DNA from 4 places in the Bacillus cereus group sp. RP37 genome. Region 3 is predicted to be linked to each of the others. Evidence: riboswitches for the same ligand, from Rfam matches in the RefSeq annotation. Region 3 holds a riboswitch; each other region holds the start of a gene.

Region 1 (4,302 bases), 860 kb from region 3:
AAGATGAAATTGCCGATATCATTATGAAAGAAGTCGGTAAAGGATATAAAGATGCGAAAAAAGAAGTTGTTCGTACAGCTGACTTCATTCGTTACACAATCGAAGAAGCTTTACATATGCACGGAGAAAGCATGATGGGCGATAGCTTCCCTGGCGGAACGAAGTCTAAACTTGCGATCATCCAACGCGCACCACTTGGTGTTGTATTAGCAATCGCACCATTTAACTACCCAGTAAACTTATCTGCTGCAAAACTTGCACCAGCATTAATTATGGGTAACGCTGTTATTTTCAAACCAGCAACTCAAGGTGCAATTAGTGGTATTAAAATGGTTGAAGCACTTCATAAAGCTGGCCTTCCAAAAGGTCTTGTAAACGTAGCGACAGGACGTGGTTCTGTAATTGGTGACTACTTAGTAGAACATGATGGCATCAATATGGTATCGTTCACAGGTGGTACAAACACAGGTAAACATTTAGCGAAAAAAGCTGCAATGATTCCACTTGTATTAGAACTTGGTGGTAAAGACCCTGGTATCGTTCGCGAAGATGCTGACTTACAAGATGCTGCAAACCATATCGTAAGTGGTGCATTCTCTTACTCTGGTCAACGTTGTACAGCTATTAAACGTGTACTTGTACACGAAAACGTAGCGGATGAGCTTGTTGGCTTATTAAAAGCGCAAGTAGCTGAACTATCAGTTGGATCTCCAGAACAAGACAGCACAATCGTTCCATTAATCGACGACAAGTCTGCTGACTTCGTCCAAAGCTTAGTTGACGACGCTGTTGAAAAGGGTGCAACAATCGTTATCGGTAACAAACGTGAGCGTAACTTAATTTACCCAACATTAATCGACCACGTAACAGAAGAAATGAAAGTTGCTTGGGAAGAGCCATTCGGCCCAATCCTTCCAATCATCCGTGTTTCTTCAGATGAGCAAGCAATTGAAATTGCTAACAAATCAGAGTTCGGCTTGCAAGCAAGTGTCTTCACAAAAGACATTAACAAAGCATTTGCAATTGCTAACAAAATCGAAACTGGTTCTGTTCAAATTAACGGACGCACAGAGCGCGGCCCTGACCACTTCCCATTCATCGGTGTAAAAGGTTCAGGTATGGGCGCACAAGGTATTCGTAAGAGCCTTGAGTCTATGACACGTGAAAAAGTAACTGTATTAAACTTAGTTTAATCTTATATGTAGAAGCTGATCTAGTTTTAGATCAGCTTCTTTTTATTTCACGATTTGTTTTTCCATAGGTAAATTCACACCTTCTACAGAAATTTGATACCCTAGCCATCGCTCAGCAATATGTTCAAATGATGAAACTGAGCCTGTTGTAAAAAATCGATGCTTCGGATTAAGATTGTCAGACAGAATTCCTTTGTGCTGTAAAATTGTGCTTAACTCTATCGCTGTTTCTTCTGCAGAACTAATAATCGTTACAGCCTCTCCTAACTCCTTTTTTATATAGGACTCTAAAAGTGGATAATGCGTACACCCAAGAATTAACGTATCTATATCTTCCTTCGTTAATGGCAGTAAAGCTTGTTTCACTTGCTGCATGACATATGCTGTGTCTTCTAATTGATTTTCTACAACTGTAGCTAAAGTCGGACATGCATGACTATGCACTTCCAAATATGTATCCAGCTCGTGTAATGCTTGTTCGTACATATTAGATTTTATCGTACCTACAGTTCCAATTACTCCAATTCTCCCTTTCTTTGTCACTTTAATTGCAGCTCTTGCTCCCGGATGTATAACACCAATAACCGGGATGGGAAGTGCTTCTTGCAACGCGGTCAATGCTGCAGCTGCACCAGTATTACATGCTACAACTAGAGCTTTTAATGGAAACTGCTTGAGGAACTCAACCATTTCAAATATGAAAGATTGTACCTCCTCTACACTTCTCGGCCCATACGGACAACGATCATTATCACCAATATAGTAAATGCTCTCTTTAGGCAATTGTCTTATAATTTCGCTCGCAACTGTTAATCCCCCAACTCCCGAATCTAATACACCTATTACTGAATGTTTATGACATACAGACATATACTTCATCCCCTTCTCAATCTTCTAGCGCCAATAACATTTATTATATTATGAAAATTCAATATTACATAACAATCCCTCTCCCTTTTAATCACAAACTCTTCCCTATAATCTGATTATTTCTATATCCATTGACGTATAAAAATTCATTTGTTACTCTTAAAGACGTTAATTTAATATTTAAATCCTCATTCGTATCTCGGTGAGGTAGAGGTTGCAGTCATTAAGAGTATCATTTCTGGAGATGTAGTGGCATTGATGAAGGAATGAGAAAGGAATGATTGCCGAAGTAAGCCCGTGTCCACCATGCACGCTTGCTGGGTCTGCATTTAATAAGTGCAGAACTGTCACAAACGAAACGTTTCGTTTGTGGAGAGCTATCGAGAGGTATGTCGTGGGTTTCTTATAAGATAGAAAGCATGTAGCGGCAAATTACGTGCTTTTTTTGTTTTGTTTGGGACTTCTCTTCTCTACTAAGAAGACATACATATCTCCTCGCTTGACTTGGTTATACTAACTTTGGAGGTATTTTCTATGCAACAAAAAAAATGGGGCTTTTGGGTACTAACAGCTTTCGTTGTCGGTAACATGGTTGGCGCTGGGATTTTCATGGTGCCAAGTACGTTGGCACAAACAGCAAGCCCTCTCGGTGTCACTTTAGCTTGGTTAACAACAGGGTTTGGTGTTTTAATGCTAGCTCTTGTTTTCGGTAATTTAGCAATTCGTCGTCCTGATTTAACGACAGGACCACAAAGTCATGCATATGCTTTATTCTCAACACCAAAAAAGAAAAAAATGGCTGGTTTCAGTATGGTATGGGGATATTGGGTTGCAAACTGGGCAAGTAACGTTGCCATCATTACATCTTTCGCGGGATATTTATCACTCTTCTTCCCAATTATGAAAGATACACGACTACTCTTTTCAATCGGCTCGTTCGATATAGAAGTCGGAAAACTAATTACATTTACGATTTGTTCCATCTTACTTTGGGGAACTCATATTATATTAACAAACGGTGTAAGCGGAGCTGGAAAGCTAAACTTCTTAGCAACAACAACGAAAGTAACTGGATTCCTTTTATTCATCGTCGTTACGTTATTTGCATTCGAAGCTTCTAAGTTTGGACAATGGTACACACCGATGATCGATAAATCAGGTGTATCACACGGCCTTCTTTCACAAGTAAACTTAGCTGCTCTTACAACGCTTTGGGCATTTATCGGAATTGAATCGGCAGTACTTTTATCAAACCGTGCTACCTCTCCTAAAACAGTAAAACGCGCAACAGTTGCAGGATTACTTATTACAGTTGCGATTTACTTAGGAATTACAATTTTAACAATGGGTGTACTTCACGTTGATACATTACAAGCTTCTGAACGTCCATTAGCAGATGCATTAAACGCTGCAATGGGTCATGGCGGCGGGAAACTGATGGCATTACTTGCTCTTACTTCCCTATTCGGTTCTATATTAGGCTGGATTTTATTAAGCTCAGAAGTACCGTATCAAGCAGCAAAAGAAGGTTTCTTCCCTTCCTTCTTCACAAAAACAAATAAAAAAGGAAGTCCAATTTACTCATTACGATTAACAAACATTATGTCGCAAGTGTTCTTATTCTCAACGTTATCAGGAACTATTGCGGAAGCTTATACATTCGTTATTACCGTATCAACACTGGCCTACCTCATTCCATATCTCGTTTCACCAATCTTCCAGTTAAAACTAGTCGCAACTGGTGAAACATATAAAAATGAAATGCGGGCAAGAATTACAGATGGTATAGTCGCAGTAATCGCACTTTGCTACGCACTATGGGTTATTAAAACAGGAGCATCCGATATAAAAACGTTCCTTCTCGGAATTGGTTTATTCGTAATCGGCTTTGCTTTCTATCCATTAATGAATCGTGATCAGAAAAAAAATAACGAAAAGAAAAACGAGCAAGTTGCATAACGCAATTTGCTCGTTTTTTCTTTTGTAAAACATATATAATAGAACAAAGAGGTGAAAACATGTCAATTGAATCGTTATGGAGCAGTCGCTTCCAACAACATATTCAAAATATCATTACATACTTTGCACGTATGATTAACGGTTTACTATATAGCTTTATCTTCGTTGCCTGTATAGGTGCTTACTATTACGCAAAGTTTCTTAAGACAGCTCCTTCTAAAGGACTATCTTTACTACTCATCACGATTGTACTTACATTCATTATAACGAGATGCCCTAT
Region 2 (4,302 bases), 1.3 Mb from region 3:
GATGATCAAATCGTAACATGTCTTTCTCCCCTTTCTCTCCATCCTTTTATTGTATATTTTATTTTTATTTCGTTCAATTCAAAAAACTTTAAAACCTAGTTGATTTATACGATTAATGTGTATTATAATGAAACAAATTTAATTATTGCTGATTGGAAAAACCAAAGGCACTTTTCTCATACGGGAAAAGTGCCTTTTTCATTTACTATTACAGGGGGATTATTTATGCAGAAATTAATTGTCTTTGCTATTATTGGATTTTTCGCTCAATTGATTGACGGAGCACTTGGAATGGCGTATGGGGTAACATCTACCTCACTTTTACTAATGTTTGGTATCGCACCTGCTGTCGCTTCCGCATCTGTTCATTTAGCTGAAGTCGTTACAACCGCCGCTTCTGGTGCATCCCACATCAAATTTGGAAACGTTGATAAATATACCGTTTCCAGGCTTACATTGCCAGGAGCAGTTGGCGCATTTATTGGGGCATGTTTTTTAAGTAATTTACCTGGCGATGTAATTAAACCGTACATTTCCGTATTTTTATTTACTTTAGGGGTTTATATTTTATTACGATTCATCATTCAAAAACAAATTGTCACTTCAAAGAAACGTATGTCTGCTAAACAGCTTGTTCCGCTTGGCTTATTCGCTGGATTCGTTGATTCAACTGGTGGTGGTGGCTGGGGTCCAATTACGACACCTGTACTTTTAGCAAGAGGAAACGAAGCTAGAAAAGTTATCGGCTCTGTAGATACGAGTGAATTTCCTGTTTCACTCGCTGCAACAATTGGATTTTTCATTTCACTTGGCTGGGAACAAGTAAGTTGGGTTTGGGTATTTTCTCTCATGCTCGGTGGTATCGTTGCGGCACCAATCGCCGCGTGGTTAGTGCGCATCGTACCTTCTCATTTACTTGGCGTATTAGTTGGTGGCCTTATTATCTTTACAAACATTCGTACACTGCTTACTACATTTAAAGTGGATCCAACTATTATTTCACTTTCTTACGTGGCAGTTGGTCTTGTCGTTATTATTTCTATTTTCATTGCTGTTCGCAATCATTCCAAACATTCTAACGCATCGACCGCCGGATATCCGAATGATCAAAAGCAAATGCTACCATAACGATAAAAATACCGCCCGATATACTTCGAGCGGTATTTTTTATTTTTCCATTCTCCAATTTATCATTGTCTCTGTAGTGCCAATTCTTTTCATATGTAATTTCTCTAATACACGAATCGATCCATCATTTTCTAGAAGTGTCTCTGCAATAATTGTTTCTACCTGTTCTGTTTGAAAAGCCCAATTTATTAATTCTCTTACAGCTTCTGTTGCATACCCTTTATTCCAATATTTCTCAATAAATCCATAACCAATTTCTACTGTATGTTCCTCATTTGGTTTCCCTTTAAACCCTACATCACCTAGAACGATGTCATCTTCTTTTCGAATGACATACCACGCGCCCCAAGGTAATAAATCCTTATCTTGCTTTATATTTTCTACATGCCCTACAATATGTGGACCACTATTATATCCTTGCTCGTTAGCAACGTGAATACTCTCTTTTGTACACGGCACTATATAGAGCCTTTCTGTTTCTAATTTCATGTTGATTTCCCCTTTTCAATTAAACAATACCTCAATTTTATCAGAAATAAAAAGAATATTCATTCTATTTATCAAATTTATACTTATTCTTTGAAACGAATTTAAGGAATAATCCTCTTTTAATAGTTATGTCGAATTATATTTTCAGAATTTTCTTTTATTTTTAAAGGGTTTTCCAATATTTTTTGCGAAACATTTGTATAACAATTTCTTTCTTTATTTTTTGTTACATAACAGTAGGTTCGGGTGGAGTTTTGCAAGCGTTTCCTATACAATAACCGATATTTTTTGACTTTTCCTAACAAAATATCTTGCAATATATTCAGAAACTCATTACAATTGCCATATATTAAAAATCTTAGCAATATATAAAATCCTCATCAATCCGATGAGGTAGAGGTTGCGACTTTTAAAAGTAAAACGGACGAGACACTGAGAATGTCCCTGACTTCGTTTGAAAGGAAAAGTTGCCGAAGTTTATATTTCTTCTCTGGAAGTATAAGCTGGGGCTGTCTCCGAAAGGAACAGAACTGTCACGTTTACAAAATTACCGTGTAAACGTGGGGTGCTATCTTAACGGAAGGGTATGATGGGGTGGTTATTTGTGAAACGTTCCGCCAAATTCCTTTGGCGGTTTTTTGTATTTTTCTCCCCCGCTCCTTCCTAACCTACAAGAAAAGGAGTGTTGAACATGAATAGCGCAACAAATCAATCTACCTCTAAAACGCAAACTACACAAGGACAGGGTGAATTAAAACGCGGATTAAAATCTCGTCACCTTACGATGATTTCTCTCGGTGGTACAATCGGTACCGGACTATTTCTTGCTAGCGGTGGTGTTATCCATTCTGCTGGTCCTGGCGGTGCATTAATTGCATACGCCGCAATTGGAATTATGGTTTACTTTTTAATGACAAGCTTAGCTGAACTCGCAGCTTACATGCCTGTTACTGGATCTTTTAGTACGTACGCAACAAAGTTTGTTGATCCATCACTTGGCTTTGCACTTGGATGGAACTATTGGTATAACTGGGCCATTACAATTGCTGCTGAACTAGCTGCTGTAACATTAATTATGAAATTTTGGTTCCCAGATACTCCTTCTCTTATTTGGAGTGGATTATGTTTAGCTATTATTTTCCTTTTAAACTATTTATCTGTTAAAGGGTTTGGTGAATCTGAATATTGGTTCGCACTTATTAAAGTAGTTACTATTATTATCTTTTTAATTGTCGGCTTCATGATGATTTTTGGAATTATGGGCGGCGAATCTGTTGGCTTTAAAAACTTCACTGTTGCAGATGCACCATTTAATGGCGGCATTATGGCAATTATCGGTGTATTTATGGCTGCTGGTTTCTCCTTCCAAGGAACTGAATTATTAGGAGTAGCTGCTGGTGAAACTGCTGATCCAGAGCGTAACATTCCAAAAGCAATTCGCTCGATCTTTTGGCGTATTCTTTTATTCTATATCCTTGCGATTCTCGTTATCGGTTTATTAATTCCTTATACGACTGAAAGCCTTGCTGCAAGCGATGTAACAGTAAGTCCATTTACACTTATTTTTGAAAAAGCGGGCGTTGCCTTTGCTGCTTCTGTTATGAACGCTGTTATTTTAACGGCAGTACTGTCTGCTGGTAACTCTGGTATGTATGCATCAACTCGTATGCTTTGGGATCTAGCTCGCCAGGGAAAAGCACCAAAGTTTCTTGGTAAATTAGATAGCCGCGGTGTACCTGTTAACGCATTAATCGTAACGTCAATTGTCGGTAGTATCGCTTTTATTGCCTCATTATTCGGTGACGGTGTTGTATACATTTGGTTATTAAACGCATCTGGAATGTCTGGCTTTATCGCATGGGTCGGAATCGCAATTAGTCATTACCGTTTCCGTAAAGCATATATCGCTCAAGGTAAAGATTTAAAAGACTTACCATATAGAGCGAAATGGTTCCCGTTCGGTCCAATCTTCGCATTTGCACTTTGTGTCATCGTAATTTTAGGTCAAAACTACGGCGCATTTATGGGCGAATCAATCGATTGGAACGGTGTACTCGTTTCTTATATCGGTTTACCACTTTTCTTAGTACTATGGTTAGGATATAAATTTACGAAGAAAACGAAAGTGATTCCACTTGATAAATGTGAACTAAAATAAAGTAAAACGAGCAAACAAATTTGTTTGCTCGTTTTTTATTCCAATGCTTCTCCCTTCCCTATTGCTCCTGTTTTTGCAATAATAAAGGAAATATAAATAAAGGTTGGGATACCATGAACATTCGTATTACTGATGAAGCAAAAGCAGCTATACATAGATTAGAACGTGAAGACAAAAAGATCATTCGCATTAGAGGAACAATGACAAACTCTTGTAGTATTTTCGTTGATGTGGATTTAATTTGGGATACATATGATGCAGATGACGTTGTATATGAAGATGCAGAGCTTATCGTACAAATGGATTCATTCACGAAAGACTACACTGGTGATACGGTGAAACTTGATTATAAGACGACTGGTTTTAGTATTACGACTCCGAGTGAGACTTTGGTTTATGGATTGTCGATTAAAAAATAAAAATTGTTTTTATTTGACCACCGAGGTGAAAACATGGGTAAATATGTTCCGTTGAAATTTTTATTTAATGAAGAATTAGCAGAAAGTATGGCTGATTCTATTTGTAAA
Region 3 (4,302 bases):
TCTTTGCACTAATAGCATTAAATTTCGTGCGCCAAACATAAATACCATAACTATAAATCGCACATAAATATAGGAACACTGCAAAAAATTCAAATACCCTTGAGTATGTAATTCCTATTGCAACTGTCATAGGTGAAATGACGATGATAAACATAATAGCATCATACACTTTACTTCTCTTTTCTCTTTTTCTCCCAATTAAACCAGCTGATAACGGCAATAAAAATGCCGAATAATGAAAATGTGCAGCGGTAAGCAAAACAATATCAGAACTAAAGTCCATAATGGAAAGCTTTGCTACTGAAGCAAAAAACCAAAAACCACCTAAAAACAAATACATAAACGCACTATCGATAGCCGTCTCTTCTAACGGTTTCCATCCTCTTTCTAGCAATCTACTTGCACCAAATAACGCAACAATTCCTGTATATACAAACCAAAGTAGTGCAAAGAAATAGTGATTTGTTACGAAAGCTAGCATTGCACTAATTGCTGCGATTGGAAATAAAAGCGATACAAATTTATAAAAGAATACATACGATCCATTTCTTGTTTTCTTATCAATAATGCAAAATGACATCGGTATAAATAACAAAATAGATAATAAAATAATTGCTTCAACTGGGTTTACATTTGACCACTCACATATTAGAAAAATAATATAACAAGCAAGCCCAACTATTATATTTTTCATTCTATTTATTTCCTTTCCACAAATGTTCCCTTATATGAAAATAATGAACCGATTAACGGATTACGTACTTGTACATGAATTCGAAAACATTGTAGTGTTTCATCATAACTTTCTACAATTTTTGCCTCTCCGTATAAAAATCTAGGTAACGGTATTTTTCTTCCAAACATAAAAAACCATTGTTTCTTTGAAGAAATATGCATTGCCCCCACCTCATCAATATGAAAATTCAATGTAGAAACAAGTATGTGCGGTTCACCAAAACAATCCACAATTTCATTATTCTCTTCATCCAACTGCATAACGGCATTAAAATATCTTTTCTTATTGTGAAAATAAAAAGTACGATTCCACCGCACAAGTTCATGTCCATGTTCATCTCGCTCAGCAGTATTATGTATTGTAAATGGCACTTCCTTCCCCCGCTCAGAGAAAAACATACGGAATTTCGATGCAATTTTTAATATTAATTTTACGAAAAAAGAGCCTCCATAAATTTCATCCATCTTTCCTTCCCCTGTGAAACTATTATCTTCTGTAATCGCATACCGCTTCTGTAATTCTGGATGAAGTTTTTTATAAGTATCTCCTAGTAATCTCTCATAAATATTAGCCATACATTATCCCTTTCTCGTCCTCTTGCAATTTTTTGCACTTGGTAAATTAAAACTATTTATATAACCAACAATCGATAACCCTATCAGTAGGATATTTAATGTAATTGGATTAAACGGCTCTGTAAAGCTTACGATATTCGTAAATCCTGCCGCTATCATTAAGGCTATTAACATAAAAATATGTACGATAAATACTTTTTGTTTTGGAAATGGCAACAGCCATATGACACCAAAAATAATTTCTAGCAATCCAATTATTTTAAGTACAAAAATACTATGTTCAGTTGAACCAATCATCACAGATAGCATCTTTACTTCTTCTGAATGAGTAAAAACTAGTTTCGGCACTATCCCTTGATACATCCATACAAAAGCAAATAAAAAACATACGAGCCAATATGTCATTGTTTTTCTAATTAGTAATCTAGGATGAAGTCCCTTTTCTAACCATAATTTTAAAGCATCAAAACTCCAAGCTGTCGCCCAACCTAATAACGGACGAAACATATAGGAATCTATTACACTCCCTATACGACCAAACCTCGTATCATAATCATATTGCGTCTCAAAATGAATGTGTTCTTCGGTCGGTGTATACTTCCAATAACCACGCCCTATTTGAATAAGAGATAATTTACTATCTGTCCAAAATTTTAAAGAAGAAATTCTTTCACCCGTTTCTTTTCTTATCTCACCTATTGATTCCCCTTCTCCAGCTATTTCAAGTCCAAATCCGATCTTTGTTTTATATAAAAACTTCTGTGGTTCTCCTTCTTTTTTCTCTAAATAAGAAATTTCAGTAAAGCGGGCATCCCACTCTGTATGTATATCTGGTTCCTGCGTATATTCCCATAATTTCTCCATTGTTGTGTTCATTTCTGCCGAAACATAAATAGGCTTTTCCCTCTTCATTCTTCCACCTCCAATGCACTATAAATTTAATGTACATGCAATGAATTTATTTTGCTACATTTTTCACAAACTTCCCCATAAAAAAAGAAAGAATTTTTAAAATATATATAAAACACTTGATTCCCCGAAAAATTTAAATTATTATAAAACAAATGTTACCAACAACTTCATAAATCAAACACTCTCGCCTAAAACGTGAGATAGAGGTTGCGATACTTATGAGTAGTCTAATGGAGACACAGAGATGTCTATGAACTTAGATGAAAGGAAGTATTGCCGAAATTGATAAATTTCTCTGCATTTATCAATTGGGGCTGTTTTCGAATAGAAACAGAACTGTCATATGTACAGACGTGTACGTATGAAGAGCTATCTACAAAAAAGAGATATCATTTTTTATGATATTCCTTTTTTGGCGGTTTTTTTATTAGCTCCGTTTTCTGTTTCCCTTTTCCTGTAACAGCACCATCCTCACTTATTTGAGATGGTGTTTTTTGTTTGTCTTTCTGGTAACTACAGGAGTATTGGGATTTATATATTTCCTAATCTATTCTTAAAAATAGACGAAAGAAGGAATTTGTAATGGAAACAATTGTTCAAAAATTTGGTGGCACTTCTGTCGGAAGCGTCGAACGCATTCAACATGTAGCAAATTTAATTATTGAAGAATATGAACGAGGTCATAGCATTGTCTCTGTCGTTTCAGCAATGGGAAAAAGCACGGATGAACTTGTCGCACTCGCTAACGCTATTACAGAAAATCCAAGTAAACGTGAAATGGATATGCTTCTATCTACAGGAGAACAAGTAACTATTTCATTATTAACGATGGCACTGCAAGCAAAAGGCTATCATGCAATTTCATTAACAGGATGGCAAGCTGGTATTACGACAGAATCTGTACATAGTAATGCACGGATTACTGACATTCATACAGATCGTATTCAATCTTATCTTGCCGAAGGCACGATTGTTATTATAGCTGGGTTCCAAGGAGTCAGTGAAGAACATGAAATTACAACACTTGGACGCGGTGGCTCTGATACAACTGCTGTTGCATTAACCGCTGCACTGAAAGCAAAAAAATGTGATATTTACACGGATGTGACAGGCGTATACACGACGGACCCACGAGTTGTAAAAGACGCTTATAAATTAGATGAAATTTCTTATGACGAAATGTTAGAACTTGCAAACCTCGGTGCTGGTGTATTACACCCGCGTGCGGTTGAGTTTGCTAAAAATCATAATGTCGTTTTAGAAGTTCGCTCAAGTATGGAACAAGAAAACGGAACAATTGTAAAAGGAGAATGTAACATGGAACAACAATCAATCGTTAAAGGTATTGCATTTGAAGATAATATTACACGCGTCACAATGAAAGGATTGGAACAAGGTGCACTTTCAACAGTTTTCTCTACATTAGCAGCGGCACATATTAATGTAGATATCATCATTCAAAGTATTACAAATGAAGGAACTGTTCACCTCTCCTTCTCAATCCACTCTAATGATTTAAGAGAAACTTTAGAGGTATTGGAACAAAATCAAGAAACACTACACTATGAATCTGTAGAATATGAAAATCATTTAGCAAAAGTATCAATTGTAGGATCAGGTATGGTATCTAACCCAGGTGTCGCTGCGAATATGTTCACTACTTTAAAAGAAGAAAATATTCATATTAAAATGGTAAGTACATCAGAAATTAAAGTGTCTGTCGTTATTGACCGCCTTCATTTAGTAACAGGTGTGGAGGCACTGCATCAATCATTTATGGCGAAAGTTGAGCCTTTGGTTCAGATGAGTTAATTTTACATTTGGATTACAGCTTACAAACCCATATTAATCTATTTCCTTCCTATATAAATAGAAAGCTGTTTGCTTTGTATAGAGTGACAAGAAAGTTATTTACAACAATCGAGCCATTTGCGTACAGGATAGGAATATTTTGTGGGAAACTCGAAGTTATTTTATCGAATAGCAACTACATTATCAAATTCTTGAAATGATAGCATTCACGAAATAAAGTTCGCGCATATTTCAATAGTAGAGGATTTAGGAAGTGTTGTTCGTTAA
Region 4 (4,302 bases), 320 kb from region 3:
AACCTAAATTTTTCACGACTGTTTGACGATCAAATGAGCGTGAGAACATTTGTGGTTTATAAATAACTGAAACAACAATTTGTAGTGCTAATAAAGCTGTTACACCGCTAAAGAAAGTTCGCTTCTCAGAGCGAGAAAGCGGCGTCTTGTCACAAAATGCCGGAAATTTACGCGAAAGAAACATTAAAATAATTGCATCTGCAAATAAAAGTAATGTTTTATACGTAAAGAGTTCTTTTATACTCGTCCCTAAATCAGCCATATTATTTGTTTGGAATAAAACTGGGAACGTAACGAAATCGTTATAAAACCCATAAAACATTGCATTTCCAAATAAAATAAAGGACAGTATAAAACTGATTCCAATTATAATTCTGTTTCGGTGCTTAGATGCGAATAAAGCAAAACCGAAAAATAAAAGTAACGCAGCTAGCGGATTAATAAAAAGCATAAATTCTTCAAAGAAATTATCAATTTTAATATCAAATGCTAGCTTGTACACAATATATGTTTTTATCCATAATAAAACGACTGCAATGAGTGCGAATCGCAGTTTTGGAAACAGACGTTGTAGCATAATATACTCCTCTCCTAAAAGCATGACAGTTCTTGTGGGCCGGTTTGATTAGCGCCTCATTTTATATATACGAACAGTCCTTTGTTATTATGTTTATTATACTATGAGTATCATTATACGAAAATAAAAGAGAGTTGTGGGCTTTTTTATAATAATTGAGTAGAAAAAGGGCAGAGGGAGACAATAAAACGGAGTTTCTATGTATGATAATTATCGTGCGCAGAAAGAATCGTGTAATAATACGGAGGTTATAATGCGAAAATTATTATATTTTATAGTATGCAGTAGTGTTATACTTTTTGCTTCACCGAGTGTGTCAGTAGCCCAATATGATGCACCTCTTATGGAAGATGCCCTTTATTCTGTTTTATTTCCGAAAATAAATAAAGCGATTGAAAAACAATATGGGAGTTTGAAGCCTTATCAATGCCCTAAAATTATTAGTTTAAAAAAAGTGTATAGCGGTACATATTTATTTCAAGCGAGTATTGAAGTGACGAAGTATGAACGAGTTGCTGGGAAAATTGCTCCACCATTTGAGAAGGTAACGATTATATTTAATAACGAAGAAGGCGAATGGGAAGTGACAAAGATTTTAGTAAAGCGCTTACCAGATGATACAAAACTAAACTGTAAAAAAACAATATAAAAAATTGTTTGACAAATAAAATGGTCCTTTGGTATTGTTAATAGCAACAATTAGATGTTTGAAAATTAAATAGACTTACCTCATCTACTCTCAAAGGTAGAGGCCGCGATAGGAAAGAGTAAGCTATGGGAGATTTAATGGAATCTGTGATCATAGGTTGAAAGGGACTATTGCCGAAATATAAGAATAACCATCTTATTCATATATTGGGACTGCATTGAATAAATGTAGTACTGTCATAAGATTTATTTTATGGAGAGCTATTTGGAGATGTTGATGCGGTTTCTTATTTTGAGGAGATAACAACTCGTTTATTTTTTCAATATATATTTTTCCTAATAAGAAACGCGTGTGAACATTGTTCCGCGCGTTTTTTGTCTATCTAAAAGCGTGCTGCAATGAATAGAAGATTGGGGTTATGAGTTTTAGAGGAAATAAGGGAGGAATTCAAATGTATTTACACGGCACGAGCCGAATCAATGGGCAAGGACACTTAGAAATTGGAGGGTGCGATACGACGCAGCTAGCAAAACAATACGGCACACCACTTTATGTATACGATGAAGAGTCTATTCGAGGAAAGTGCCGCGCGTTTCATCGTGCTTTTAAAGAAAGTGGTTTCTCTTATCAAGTAGCATATGCAAGCAAGGCGTTCTTGTGCATGGAGATGTGCCGAGTAGCTCGTGAAGAAAATATGTCATTAGATGTTGTTTCTGGAGGAGAATTATATACTGCGCTTCAAGCAGGATTTCCAGCATCGCGTATTCATTTTCACGGCAATAATAAAACAGAAGAAGAAATCGTGATGGCTCTTCAGGCTAATGTTGGTTGTTTTGTCGTAGATAATTTCTTGGAATTAGAAATTTTGCATGATTTAGCAGTGCAACACGGGAAATTTGTGAACATATTAGTTCGTGTAACGCCTGGAGTAGAGGCGCACACACATGAATATATTACAACAGGTCAAGATGATTCGAAATTTGGATTTGGCGTTTCGAATGGTCAAGCGATGCAAGCAATTGAACTTGCTTTACAAAAATCAAATTATAATGTGTTAGGAATTCATTCACATATCGGATCGCAAATATTTGAAACGGCTGGATTTGTTCGAGCGATTGAAGTTCTTCATCAATTTTTAGAAGAAGTGAGAGAGCGAACGAACTATGTAGTAAAAGTGCTAAATGTGGGCGGAGGATTCGGAATACGCTACACAGAGTCAGATACACCATTAACTCTTGAGACATATGTGCGAGCTGTAACAAATGCAGTGAGAGAACAATTTACAGTATGTAATTATCCATTGCCAGAAATATGGGTTGAGCCAGGCCGTAGTATTGTAGGTGATGCTGGAACGACAATTTATACAGTCGGATCTGTGAAAGACATTCCTGGTATTCGGAAATATGTATCAGTGGATGGTGGGATGACTGATAATTTAAGACCAGCTTTATATAACGCTCGTTATGAAGCGATGTTAGCGAATCGAGGGAATGATGAGAATGCGGAAATCGTTTCGATTGCTGGGAAGTGCTGTGAGAGTGGAGATATGTTGATTTGGGATATTACTCTACCGAAAGTGGCTTCTGCCGATTTACTAGCGATTTCTTGTACAGGGGCATATGGGTACTCGATGGCAAATAATTATAATCGGATTCGTAGACCAGCTGTCGTCTTCGCGAAAGGCGGAACATCACAAATTGTTGTAGAGCGTGAAACATATGAAAATATTATTGGGAACGATCGCATACGTATTAAAGAACTTGTTTAAGTAAGGAAAGGGAGTTGTTCTGAGGGGCAATTCCTTTTTTATAAAGTGAAACTATAATCAGTGTGGGCATTCCCCACTAATTATTAGTCCCCATCAATTGGGCGTTTACAGGCAGCAAGGCACTTTTCTCTTGCTGGATTTTGAGGTAAGAATTGTACGGCCTCTAAATGGTGGTATAAAATAAATAAAATATATCGGAAAACTAGGATTGAAAAAAATCAGAATTGTGATAAAATACAAATACAAAGCTTATCAAGAGAAGCGGAGGGAACTGGCCCAACGAAGCTCGGCAACCTGCTTATAGAAAGCAAGGTGCTAAATCCAGCAAAATGGAATCCATTTTGAAAGATAAGGTAAAATATATTACCGAACAGTCTTTTCGAAATGGGAAAGATTTTTTTTATGAATAAAAAAGGGGGGCTGTTCGCGTGAGCGTACGGGAACATTTTGAGGAAGTATCTGAGAAAATTCAAGCGATGCTTGCTGATATGAAATATGGTTCAATTACAATTGTTGTGCAAGATGGGAAAGTCATTCAATTAGAGAAAAGTGAAAAAGTACGTTTAAAGTAAAAAAAGCGCTGACTAGAAAAACTAGAGGCGGTTTTAACCTATTTTATGAGGTTAAAACCGTCTTTTTGCTTTTACAGGGGGAAAAAACATGTTGACGTATGAAACGTGGGATGAAAATGGCATTTCATTTTCGGAAGAAGATGAAACGAAAGGCGCGTTGTCAGTTTTAAGTTGGGCTTATAAAGAGTATAAAGATGAAATCGTATACGCATGTAGCTTTGGAGTAGAAGGTATGGTATTACTGCATCTTATAAACCAAGTAAATCCATCTGCTAAAGTTGTATTTTTAGATACAAATGTTCATTTTCAAGAAACGTATGAATTAATTCAAAAAGTGCGGGGACGATTTCCTTCATTAAATATTATAGAAAAACAGCCAGAACTTACACTTGATGAACAAGCGAAGCTGCATGGTGAGAAATTATGGGAAAGTAATCCGAATCTTTGTTGTAAAATTAGAAAAATTTTACCGTTAGAAAAATCATTAGCAGCGGAAAAAGCATGGATATCGGGCTTAAGGAGGGAACAATCAGAAACGCGTAAGCATACAAAGTTTATAAATCAAGATCATCGCTTTCAATCTATTAAAGTTTGTCCGCTCATTCATTGGACGTGGAAAGAGGTATGGCGATATGTATACAAACATAGCTTGCCGTATAACCCATTGCATGATGTTGGATATCCAAGTATTGGGTGTGAGAAATGTACGTTACCTGTAGGAGAGGGTGGCGATTCG

What was found. Region 3 has a riboswitch for lysine ahead of QCI44_RS19320 (aspartate kinase). Riboswitches for the same ligand answer to the same signal wherever they lie in the genome.
Positions count from the first base shown of each region.
Region 1: it holds a riboswitch for lysine, as region 3 does, so the genes downstream of both, QCI44_RS23910 (amino acid permease) here and QCI44_RS19320 (aspartate kinase) in region 3, are expected to answer to the same signal.
Region 2: it holds a riboswitch for lysine, as region 3 does, so the genes downstream of both, QCI44_RS12635 (amino acid permease) here and QCI44_RS19320 (aspartate kinase) in region 3, are expected to answer to the same signal.
Region 4: it holds a riboswitch for lysine, as region 3 does, so the genes downstream of both, lysA (diaminopimelate decarboxylase) here and QCI44_RS19320 (aspartate kinase) in region 3, are expected to answer to the same signal.

Region 1 covers NZ_JARVHP010000001.1:4,524,956-4,529,257, forward strand. The annotation lists gene gapN (NADP-dependent glyceraldehyde-3-phosphate dehydrogenase) at 1-1,193, shown strand, start outside; gene racE (glutamate racemase) at 1,236-2,063, opposite strand; lysine riboswitch at 2,264-2,451, shown strand; gene QCI44_RS23910 (amino acid permease) at 2,598-4,022, shown strand; gene QCI44_RS23915 (ABC transporter permease) at 4,082-4,302, shown strand, end outside.
Region 2 covers NZ_JARVHP010000001.1:2,380,003-2,384,304, reverse strand. The annotation lists gene QCI44_RS12650 (VOC family protein) at 1-19, opposite strand, end outside; gene QCI44_RS12645 (sulfite exporter TauE/SafE family protein) at 226-1,128, shown strand; gene QCI44_RS12640 (GNAT family N-acetyltransferase) at 1,168-1,617, opposite strand; lysine riboswitch at 2,004-2,196, shown strand; gene QCI44_RS12635 (amino acid permease) at 2,309-3,775, shown strand; gene QCI44_RS12630 (iron-sulfur cluster biosynthesis family protein) at 3,889-4,194, shown strand; gene QCI44_RS12625 (DNA alkylation repair protein) at 4,228-4,302, shown strand, end outside.
Region 3 covers NZ_JARVHP010000001.1:3,664,354-3,668,655, forward strand. The annotation lists gene QCI44_RS19305 (YndJ family protein) at 1-694, opposite strand, end outside; gene QCI44_RS19310 (DUF4166 domain-containing protein) at 700-1,311, opposite strand; gene QCI44_RS19315 (DoxX-like family protein) at 1,315-2,223, opposite strand; lysine riboswitch at 2,417-2,603, shown strand; gene QCI44_RS19320 (aspartate kinase) at 2,806-4,035, shown strand.
Region 4 covers NZ_JARVHP010000001.1:3,982,009-3,986,310, reverse strand. The annotation lists gene QCI44_RS21000 (LTA synthase family protein) at 1-577, opposite strand, end outside; gene QCI44_RS20995 (DUF3888 domain-containing protein) at 831-1,226, shown strand; lysine riboswitch at 1,316-1,497, shown strand; gene lysA (diaminopimelate decarboxylase) at 1,678-2,994, shown strand; SAM riboswitch class I at 3,241-3,349, shown strand; gene QCI44_RS20985 (YezD family protein) at 3,423-3,566, shown strand; gene QCI44_RS20980 (phosphoadenylyl-sulfate reductase) at 3,655-4,302, shown strand, end outside.